DNA from 2 places in the Collimonas arenae genome. Region 1 is predicted to be linked to the other one. Evidence: predicted binding sites of a transcription regulator. Region 1 holds the regulator's gene; the other holds the start of a gene.

What was found. The regulator sigma-54, encoded in region 1, starts transcription at its own class of promoters, with help from an activator protein. The targets are predictions, from matches to a motif close to TGGCANGNAANCTGCTTT.
Region 2: the regulator sigma-54 is predicted to act here: its motif matches at 2,592-2,609, upstream of urtA (urea ABC transporter substrate-binding protein).

Annotation. Positions count from the first base shown of each region.
Region 1 covers NZ_CP009962.1:527,045-531,472, forward strand. The annotation lists gene LT85_RS02265 (deoxyguanosinetriphosphate triphosphohydrolase) at 1-55, shown strand, start outside; gene LT85_RS02270 (DUF4197 domain-containing protein) at 150-839, shown strand; gene hpf (ribosome hibernation-promoting factor, HPF/YfiA family) at 1,078-1,428, opposite strand; gene LT85_RS02280 (RNA polymerase factor sigma-54) at 1,592-3,073, opposite strand; gene lptB (LPS export ABC transporter ATP-binding protein) at 3,184-3,930, opposite strand; gene lptA (lipopolysaccharide transport periplasmic protein LptA) at 3,927-4,428, opposite strand, start outside.
Region 2 covers NZ_CP009962.1:1,911,034-1,915,461, forward strand. The annotation lists gene urtB (urea ABC transporter permease subunit UrtB) at 1-720, opposite strand, end outside; gene urtA (urea ABC transporter substrate-binding protein) at 1,180-2,433, opposite strand; gene LT85_RS08715 (calcium:proton antiporter) at 2,926-4,008, opposite strand.

The DNA of each region.
Region 1 (4,428 bases):
CTATGCGATACGTGAACACCGGCGCCTGTTCCTGGTGGACGAAGGGCATTTGTAAGAGCACTTCGACGCTGTTTTCCATTTCTTGATCTCATTGCAATAAGTTGGGGTAGACTTTATCCCTGTCCATTTCACTTCATTGAGGATCAACTATGCGACACCTATATCAAACAGCAATCACATTGACTCTGGCGGTATCCGCATCCGCAGCCTTCGCCTTGTCGCTAAGCGATCTCAGCAACCAGGATGCCAGCAGCGGCCTCAAGGCAGCACTGCAAAAAGGCGCCGACGTCGCGGTCTCAAAACTGGGCGTGGAAAATGGCTTCCTGAATAACGACAAGGTAAAAATCGGCCTGCCCAGCGTGCTCGACAAGGCCATGCCCATCCTGAAGATGACCGGCCAAGGGCAGAAACTGGATGACCTGGTGGTATCGATGAACCATGCGGCGGAAGCGGCGGTGCCGATGGCCAAGCCCTTGCTGCTGAATGCGGTCAAATCAATGTCGGTGACCGATGCCAAAAACATCCTGACCGGCGGCGATACCTCGGTGACGGATTTTTTCCGGCAAAAGACCTCGGCCCAACTGGGTGAAAAATTCCTGCCCATCGTCAAAGGGGTGACCGACCGCAACGGTTTGTCGGGACAATATAACGCGATCATGGGGCAGGTCGGCAAAACCGGCATGGTGCCGGCGCAGCAATCGACGGTGGAGGGATATGTTACCCAACGTGCACTGGATGGTTTGTACACCATGATCGGCGAAGAAGAAAAAGCGATTCGCCAGGATCCGGTCGGCGCCGGCAGCGCGATCATCGGCAAAGTTTTCGGCGCTCTCAAATAGGCGGACTGCCGCAAACAGTAAAATGATTTACATGAATTAATTAAGAGGCGGCTTCAAACACAACTGGCTAGACGCTTCGACGAAGGCAGCGCGAGTAGTACGGCCAGGAGAGGCAGCAACCCCAGATGTGTTTGAAGCCGCTCTAAAGAGTTGAAAATAACAAAGGGCGCATTGACTGCGCCCTTGTTCATTCATTGGCGTGAGCAGTGCAGCTCATACGCCGGGATTGGCGGCCGGTTCAGGTCGTGGCTGGGAGGTCTTCCGGCAGGTGCTTGATCGCATCGTGCTGGTGATCCTGCATCTTGTCCTTGTACTTGATGACTTGGCGATCGAGCTTGTCGATCAGGGCATCAATGGCGGCATAAAGATCATGGGCGATACTCTCAGCATGCAAATCTTTTCCTTTAACGCGCAGATTGATTTCTGCTTTTTGGCGCTTTTCTTTTTCGGTGATTTTGTCGACCGTCAGGATCACGCTGATATCGATGACCTGGTCGAAGTGGCGTTTGATACGCTCTAGTTTGCTTTGTACATATTCGCGAATGGCAGGGGTTAACTCGAGGTGATGCCCACTGATGGTGAAGTTCATACAGCGCTCCTATCAAGAATATTGCTAGCGGTTCTGAACAGACTGCATCGAATCTTTAAGCGAACAATCCGCAGGGGACTGTTCTGGCAAGAGTCGTTAAATCACAAACAGCCGTAATGTCCGAACATAGCAAGGGTAAGCTTAACAATCAAACCAGAAACAACTACAAGGCCTTGCGCAGATTAACAGACGGAATTTTTAATGCTTCGCGATATTTTGCGACGGTGCGGCGGGCGACCACCATACCTTGTTCCGCAAGCATGTCGGCAATCTTGCTGTCAGAGAAAGGATTTCTTGAATCTTCCGCTCCTATGAGTTGCTTAATGAGTGCCCGTATTGCTGTTGAGGAAGCCTCTCCACCTGCCTCAGTAGCAACATGGCTGCCGAAGAAATACTTCAGTTCAAACATCCCGTGGGGAGTGAGCATGTATTTCTGAGTGGTTACACGAGAAATAGTACTCTCGTGTAGACCCAGTGTATCAGCTATTTCGCGCAACACAAGCGGCCGCATGGCGACCGCCCCGTGCGAAAAAAAGTTCCTCTGGCGTTCCACTATCGCTTGTGCAACGCGCAAGATAGTGTCGAAGCGCTGCCGCATGTTCTTGATCAGCCACTTGGCTTCCTGTAACTGGGATGTAAGGGCGCCGTCGCCCTTGCTCTGCTTTAAAATATTGGCATACAGGACATTCACCCTGAGCCTTGGCATGACGTCATTATTAAGCATGACCTGCCAGCCCTGTTTGCCGCGCCGGACGATCACATCCGGCACCACATAATCGGATGCATTGGCCGCGAACGGCGCACCGGGGTGCGGGTTGCATTGTTTGATGACGGCTTGCGCCTCGCGCAGATCCTCGTCGTCGCAATCCAGAGCCTTCTTGATTTTATTGAAATCGCGTTGCGCAAAAAGCATCAGGTGATCTTGCACAATCGCCAATGCCAGGCGACGCGTGACAAATGGCAATTTGACAAAGCGCCTGATCTGCAAGGCCAGGCATTCTGCCGCATTGCGTGCGCCGACACCGGCAGGATCGAAGCTCTGCACCATTTTCAACGCCATCGACAGTTCTTCGATAGCGATCTCCAGCTCAACCGGCAAGCGCCCCAGGATTTCTTCCAGCGACTCTTCCAGATAGCCGTTATCGTCGAGGGCATCGATCATCAGTTCGACCAGGGCGCGATCGCGCAGATCGTGCACTGTCTCGCGCATTTGGTGTTGCAGATGTTCGCGCAACGTGGATTCGTGGGCCTCCAGCTGGGGCCGCGCATCTTCATCGTCCGAGCTCTTCGCGCTACGCGCGATATCGTCAAAACTCCAGTCGCTATCGGCGTTCTCCGGAGCGCTCTCAGGCGCTGCGGGCGCATCGAAATTGGCTTCGCCTTCGGCCGGCGAGCTGCTGACCTCGCTGTCGCCTACCGGCGCATCCATGGTGGAGGTGCTGCCGCTGATGGCGCCATCAGCCAGCAGGCGCACCGAATTGTCGAGTGGATCGTCGACCCGCTCGAGCAGTGGATTGTCGGATAAGATCTGTTCCAGTTCCTGATGCAATTCAAGCGTCGACAGCTGCAACAGACGGATCGACTGTTGCAGCTGCGGGGTCAGCGCAAGATGTTGAGAGGTGCGAAGCTGGAGTGATTGTTTCATGGATTCCGTGCTGACAATTCACTGTTAACTAAATGCGAGACAACGTTAATTTCCGCTGCCGGACAGCGGCCTGTTCTGTCTCCGACTACATCATTCCGAATCCTGTGAACTTACATGCGGAAATGCTCGCCAAGATATACCCGGCGCACCGACTCGTCGGCGATGATGTCATCCGGACTACCGCTGGCCAGCACGCTGCCCTGGTTGATGATGTAGGCGCGGTCGCAGATGCCCAGCGTTTCGCGCACATTGTGATCGGTGATCAGCACGCCGATGCCACGTTCCTTGAGGAAGCGGACGATGCGCTGGATCTCGATCACCGCGATCGGATCGATCCCGGCAAACGGTTCATCCAGCAGCACGAAGCGTGGATTGGTGGCGAGCGCACGCGCGATTTCGACACGCCGGCGCTCACCGCCTGAGAGAGATAAAGCCTGGTTTTCACGCAGCTTTTCGATTTGCAACTCATGTAGCAGCTTGTGCAGCTGCTCGTCGATTTCGGCTTTGCTGAGCGCTTTGCCGTTGGGGCGTTGGAGTTCCAGCACAGCGCGGATATTGTCTTCTACCGTCAGCTTGCGGAATACCGATGCTTCCTGCGGCAGATACGACAGGCCCAGCACTGCGCGCCGATGGATCGGCAGACGCGAGATGTCGACGCCGTCCAGGTCGATCGCACCGCCATCGGAAGGCACCAGGCCGACGATCATGTAGAACGAGGTGGTCTTGCCAGCGCCGTTCGGCCCCAGCAAACCGACTACTTCGCCGCAGCGGACTTCGAGCGAAACGTCGTGGACCACCTGACGCGCGCCGTAGCTTTTTTGCAGGTCTTTGACAATCAGGGTGCTAGGAGCGGTCATGGCGTTGTTACCTTTGGCCGTGGTTGAATGACCGCACGAATCCGCCCTTTGCCAGCCTCGCTGACGCCGTTGACGGTGTTGTTGACGGAATAAAATTCAGTGCGGCTATCGTAGGAAATGAATTCGCCGTTGACTTCATCGGTCGGCTTGTCACCTTGCAAGCGGCGCATCTGCGCCTTCGAAAACAGTTTGGTGACTTCGGTTTTTCCATCGTATTCGATGCGTTCCGCGTGACCGTCAATCCACAAGTCGGGACCGCCGTCACGCTTCTGACGGAAAGTGGCCAGCTTGCCCGGATCCGCATACAGGGTGGCGAACTGATAGCCCGAAGGATCAGTGGTCACTACTACCCGGTCAGCATGCATCACCAGCGTGCCGCGGGTCAGGACTACATTGCCGGTGGCGACGTTGACCTGTTTGACATCGTCGTAGGTGAGCGTATCGGAGTCGATCAGGGTCGGTTTCTCCGAGTCGGCTTTTTCTGCATGAGCGACGCCT
Region 2 (4,428 bases), 1.4 Mb from region 1:
CAGCAGCAGCACGCTGCCAAGCGAGATGCCGTAGAACACCTTGCCGATGAAATCGACGGTGGCCAGATGGCGGTCCAATACGCCTAGCGTGCGCACCGCTTCGATACGCACCGCGGGATCGGTTTCGACATAGCTGCCGTCGGAATTCTTGTTGAGCAGGTTTTGCAGGGCAGGGCGGATATTGGCGTTGGTGCTGGCGGCCAGCGTTTGCACCGCTGCCTTGCGGATAGCTGCATCGGGCGAGTGCAGGTTGGCGGTGGCGATGACTTGTTGCAGAATGTCCTGGATCTCGGGATCGCTTTCCTTGTGCAGCGCTTTGCTGATCAGCGGAATTTGCGCCGGATCGGCATTTTTCATCAGGTCGGTTGCTGCGGCAATGCGCAATTTGCGGTTGCTGGAAAACAGCTTGAGTCCCGATAGCGCGCCTTCCACCACGCCGCGCAGGCGGTTGTTGACGCTGATGCCCTCGGCGTCGTCGGGTGTGGCTAGCGTTTGGTCGTTGGCTGGATTGAATGCTTTTGTGTCGTCGATAATCAGCACCGTGCCGTCTGGCCTGGCGTAGAGAGCATCGGTGTTCAGTGCGTTGAGGATTTTCAGCGCATCGTCGTTGGCGAGAGCGGAGATCTGGTTGACGGCGGCGATGCGCGCGTCGGGATCGTCGCCGGCCAGTGGCTTGAGCAATGCGGGGTCGATCGCCGCATGGGCGAGTATGCCTTGCATGCAGAGAGCTACGGCGAAAAGAATTTTTCTCGAGATTTTCATTAGTCTTTTTAGACCCACCAGAAGAAGCAGTTAATTGGGGTCAGAGTTTTTTTTCGGCAGTCTTATCGCCGAAAATTACTCTGACCCCAATTAACGGGCCACTGAGTACGTTCGGTAGCATTCGAAAACGTTTGCAACTCCGTGGATGCAAGCCGGGGGCGGCCCGGCAGCCGCTCACTTTCTTTGCTTCGCCAAAGAAAGTAAGCAAAGAAAGGCGACCGCACAGCCGTTGCCTTCGGTCAGGTCCCCAAATGGGCGCCTGCCAGTCGGATGGAACACAAACTCGCTTCGCTCAAACATGTGTCCCATAATTCCCGACTGTCACGCGCCACATTTGGCAACGTCCGCATGCGGGCTTCAAAAGCAACGGCAACTTCAAAAGCAACGGCAACTTCAATGGCCCTGGCTTGGTCGGTTTTAAAGTTTTTGTTTGCTTTCGTTGCCAGGGATGTATGGGCTCCATGGCTGGGCGCGGATCGTGGTCTTGGTTTTGTTGACCACGTTGAACTGGCCGTCTGCCTTGATTTCGCCAATCATCACCGGTTTGTGCAGATGATGGTTGGTGGCGTCCATCTCCAGTTCATAGCCTGACGGCGCTTTGAATTTCTGGCCGGACATGGCGGCGATCACCTTGTCGGTATCGGTCGACTTGGCCTTTTCTACTGCCTGCTTCCACATGTAGATGCCGACATACGTCGCTTCCATCGGATCGTTGGTGACCACGGTGCTGGCGTTAGGCAGGTTCTTGGCCAGCGCATAGGCTTTCCACTTTTTGATGAAAGCCGCATTCACCGGATTCTTGACTGATTCGAAGTAATTCCAGGCCGCCAGATGGCCGACCAGCGGTTTGGCGTCGACCCCGCGCAATTCCTCTTCACCGACCGAGAAGGCCACTACCGGTACGTCGGTGGCTTTCAGGCCTGCATTGCCCAATTCCTTGTAGAACGGCACATTGGAGTCGCCGTTGATGGTGGAGATCACTGCGGTTTTACCACCTGCCGAAAATTTCTTGATATTGGCGACGATGGTTTGATAGTCGGAATGACCGAACGGTGTGTACACCTCGTCGATGTCGCTATCCTTGACGCCCTTGCTGTGCAGGAAGGCGCGCAGAATTTTGTTGGTGGTGCGGGGATAGACATAGTCGGTGCCGAGAAGCACGAAGCGCTTGGCGCCGCCGCCTTCTTTCGACATCAGGTATTCAGTGGCGGGGATCGCTTGCTGGTTCGGCGCGGCGCCAGTGTAGAAGACGTTTTTTTCAAGTTCTTCACCTTCATACTGCACCGGGTAGAACAGCAGGCTGTTGAGCTCTTTGAATACCGGCAAGACGGATTTGCGCGATACGGAAGTCCAGCAGCCGAACACCACCGAGACCTTGTCTTGCGAGATCAGCTGGCGCGCCTTTTCGGCGAACAGCGGCCAGTTGGAGGCTGGATCTACCACCACCGGTTCCAGTTGCTTGCCCAGTACGCCGCCATTGGCATTGATCTCGGCGATGGTCATCAAGGCGACGTCTTTCAGCGAGGTCTCGGAAATTGCCATGGTGCCGGACAAGGAGTGCAGGATGCCGACCTTGATGGTGTCCGCAGCAAACGCAGATGGCAGCCAGGAACTGGCGGCAAGGGCGAAAGCGCCGAGTGCGGTGGCTTTCAAAATGGTGCGACGTGACATGATCTTTTCTCCCTGTGGATGATGAACTATTTAGACTCTTTGAACTATGCGTTAGCAGTAAAGCAAACTACAGAATCAGTACAAACAAACGAATGAAGAAAGCAGCGCGCCTCAGGGCAGCAGGCATGGGGCCGGGATGCAGCGACTACAGCATCCCTTTAGCAGAATGCATGCCAATCGCATGGCAAGGCGCGTGGCGTCGATTTCGCCGCTGAAATTTGGATTTGAATAATGCTGGCGCAGGTTCGCGCCCCGGGTTTGCGCCCGAATTTGGTGAGATCTGATTTTGGTGCGGAAGCTGAGCACCAAACTGGTGCTAGAAAAGAAACAAGCCCAAGGCTGTCGCGTTGATGCTGCGAGTTAGTGCAGAAATCGGGAAGGTCGGAAGGCCGGGCGGAGAGGTTTGGTCTGTTTCAGGGCATTGCAAGCCAGCCGGCTTGGATTGTATCAATCCAAGCCGCGATAGCGCGAAGAGCAAAGCTCTTTGTTTAATCAGGGAACAATCGTTGTAAACAAATACACCGCAAAAATCACCAGATGCACGGTACCTTGCATCACAGTGGTACGGCCAGTACCCAGCGACAGGGTGGCGACGATGAATGACAGCAGCAGCAGCACGGTCGACTTGATGTCCAGGCCGAGCGACAAGGTCAGGCCGGTGGTCAGCGAAACGATCGCTACCGCCGGAATGGTTAGCCCGATACTCGCCAGCGCAGAGCCCAGCGCCAGGTTGAGACTGGTCTGCAAGCGGTTGGCGCGTGCCGCCCGCACTGCCGCCAAACCTTCCGGCAACAATACTACTGCAGCGATGATGATGCCAACCAGCGTCTTGGGAGCGCCGATGCTGGCGACCGCGGTCTCCAGGGCAGGCGCCAGCGACTTGGCCAACAACACCACTGCGCCCAGGCATACCAGCAGCAGACCGGCGCTGACGGCCGCCACTTTGCCAGATGGCGGCGGCGCATGCACGTCTTCGTCGGCAACCGCTTCCTGCGGCAGGAAATAATCGCGATGCCGCACGGTCTGCACCAGCACGAAAGTCCCGTACAGGATCAGGGAGATGATGGCGATAAACGCCAACTGGCTCTTGCTGTAGAACGGCCCCAGCGCGCTGGACGTGTAATTGGGCAGCACCAGCGTCAACACAGCAATCGCCGCCAGCGTCGCCAGCGAGGCGCTCACCCCCAGCAAGCCGAAACTCTGCTCTTTATGGTGGCTGGCGCCAACCAGCAGGCAGATGCCGACGATACCGTTAAGGATGATCATGATGGCGGCAAATACGGTGTCGCGCGCCAGTCCGGTGGTTTCTTCGCCGCCGGCCAGCATTAGCGAGACGATCAACGCTACTTCGATCAGCGTTACCGCCAACGCCAGCACCAGCGTGCCGTAAGGTTCGCCGACCTTGTGCGCTACGACTTCGGCGTGGTACACGGCCGCCAATACGCTGCCGAGCAAGCCTGCAACCAGTAATAATGTGTAGAAGCCACCGAAATTAAAACTGGCGCCGCCAAGCAAGAGCCAGCCGGCGATCGGGGCCGCGATGGACCAAATGGGGAGTGCAGGGGAAATTTTCATAAGGCGATTGGACACGTATCAAGCTTTTTTTGCAAGCGTTGCATGTGTAGAAATATTGCTAATTTTACAAAATACCTGTTAGTAGGCGGTTTGATCATCAAGCTTGTTGTTATCCGCTGCGGTGCACGTTGTGTTGTGGTTATGTTAATTCGGCCGCCGCACATGCGGCTGATGGCCTATTTTCTGACAACTTTCGATGCCAAGCGTTGTTTTTAGCCACATATTAAATATGAAGATATTTTGTGCATTGTCTCCCTAAGCATTCGCCGGATGCGCTGTATGCGGATTTTGTAAAAAAACCGTACAGACGCCAAATTTGACCAATTGCCAGATTTGAATAATGATAATATTGCGTTCTGGCAATAACAGACTGCCGTAACCAACTTCACAATTATTTGCAATTGGGCAAGTAGGTTGAGT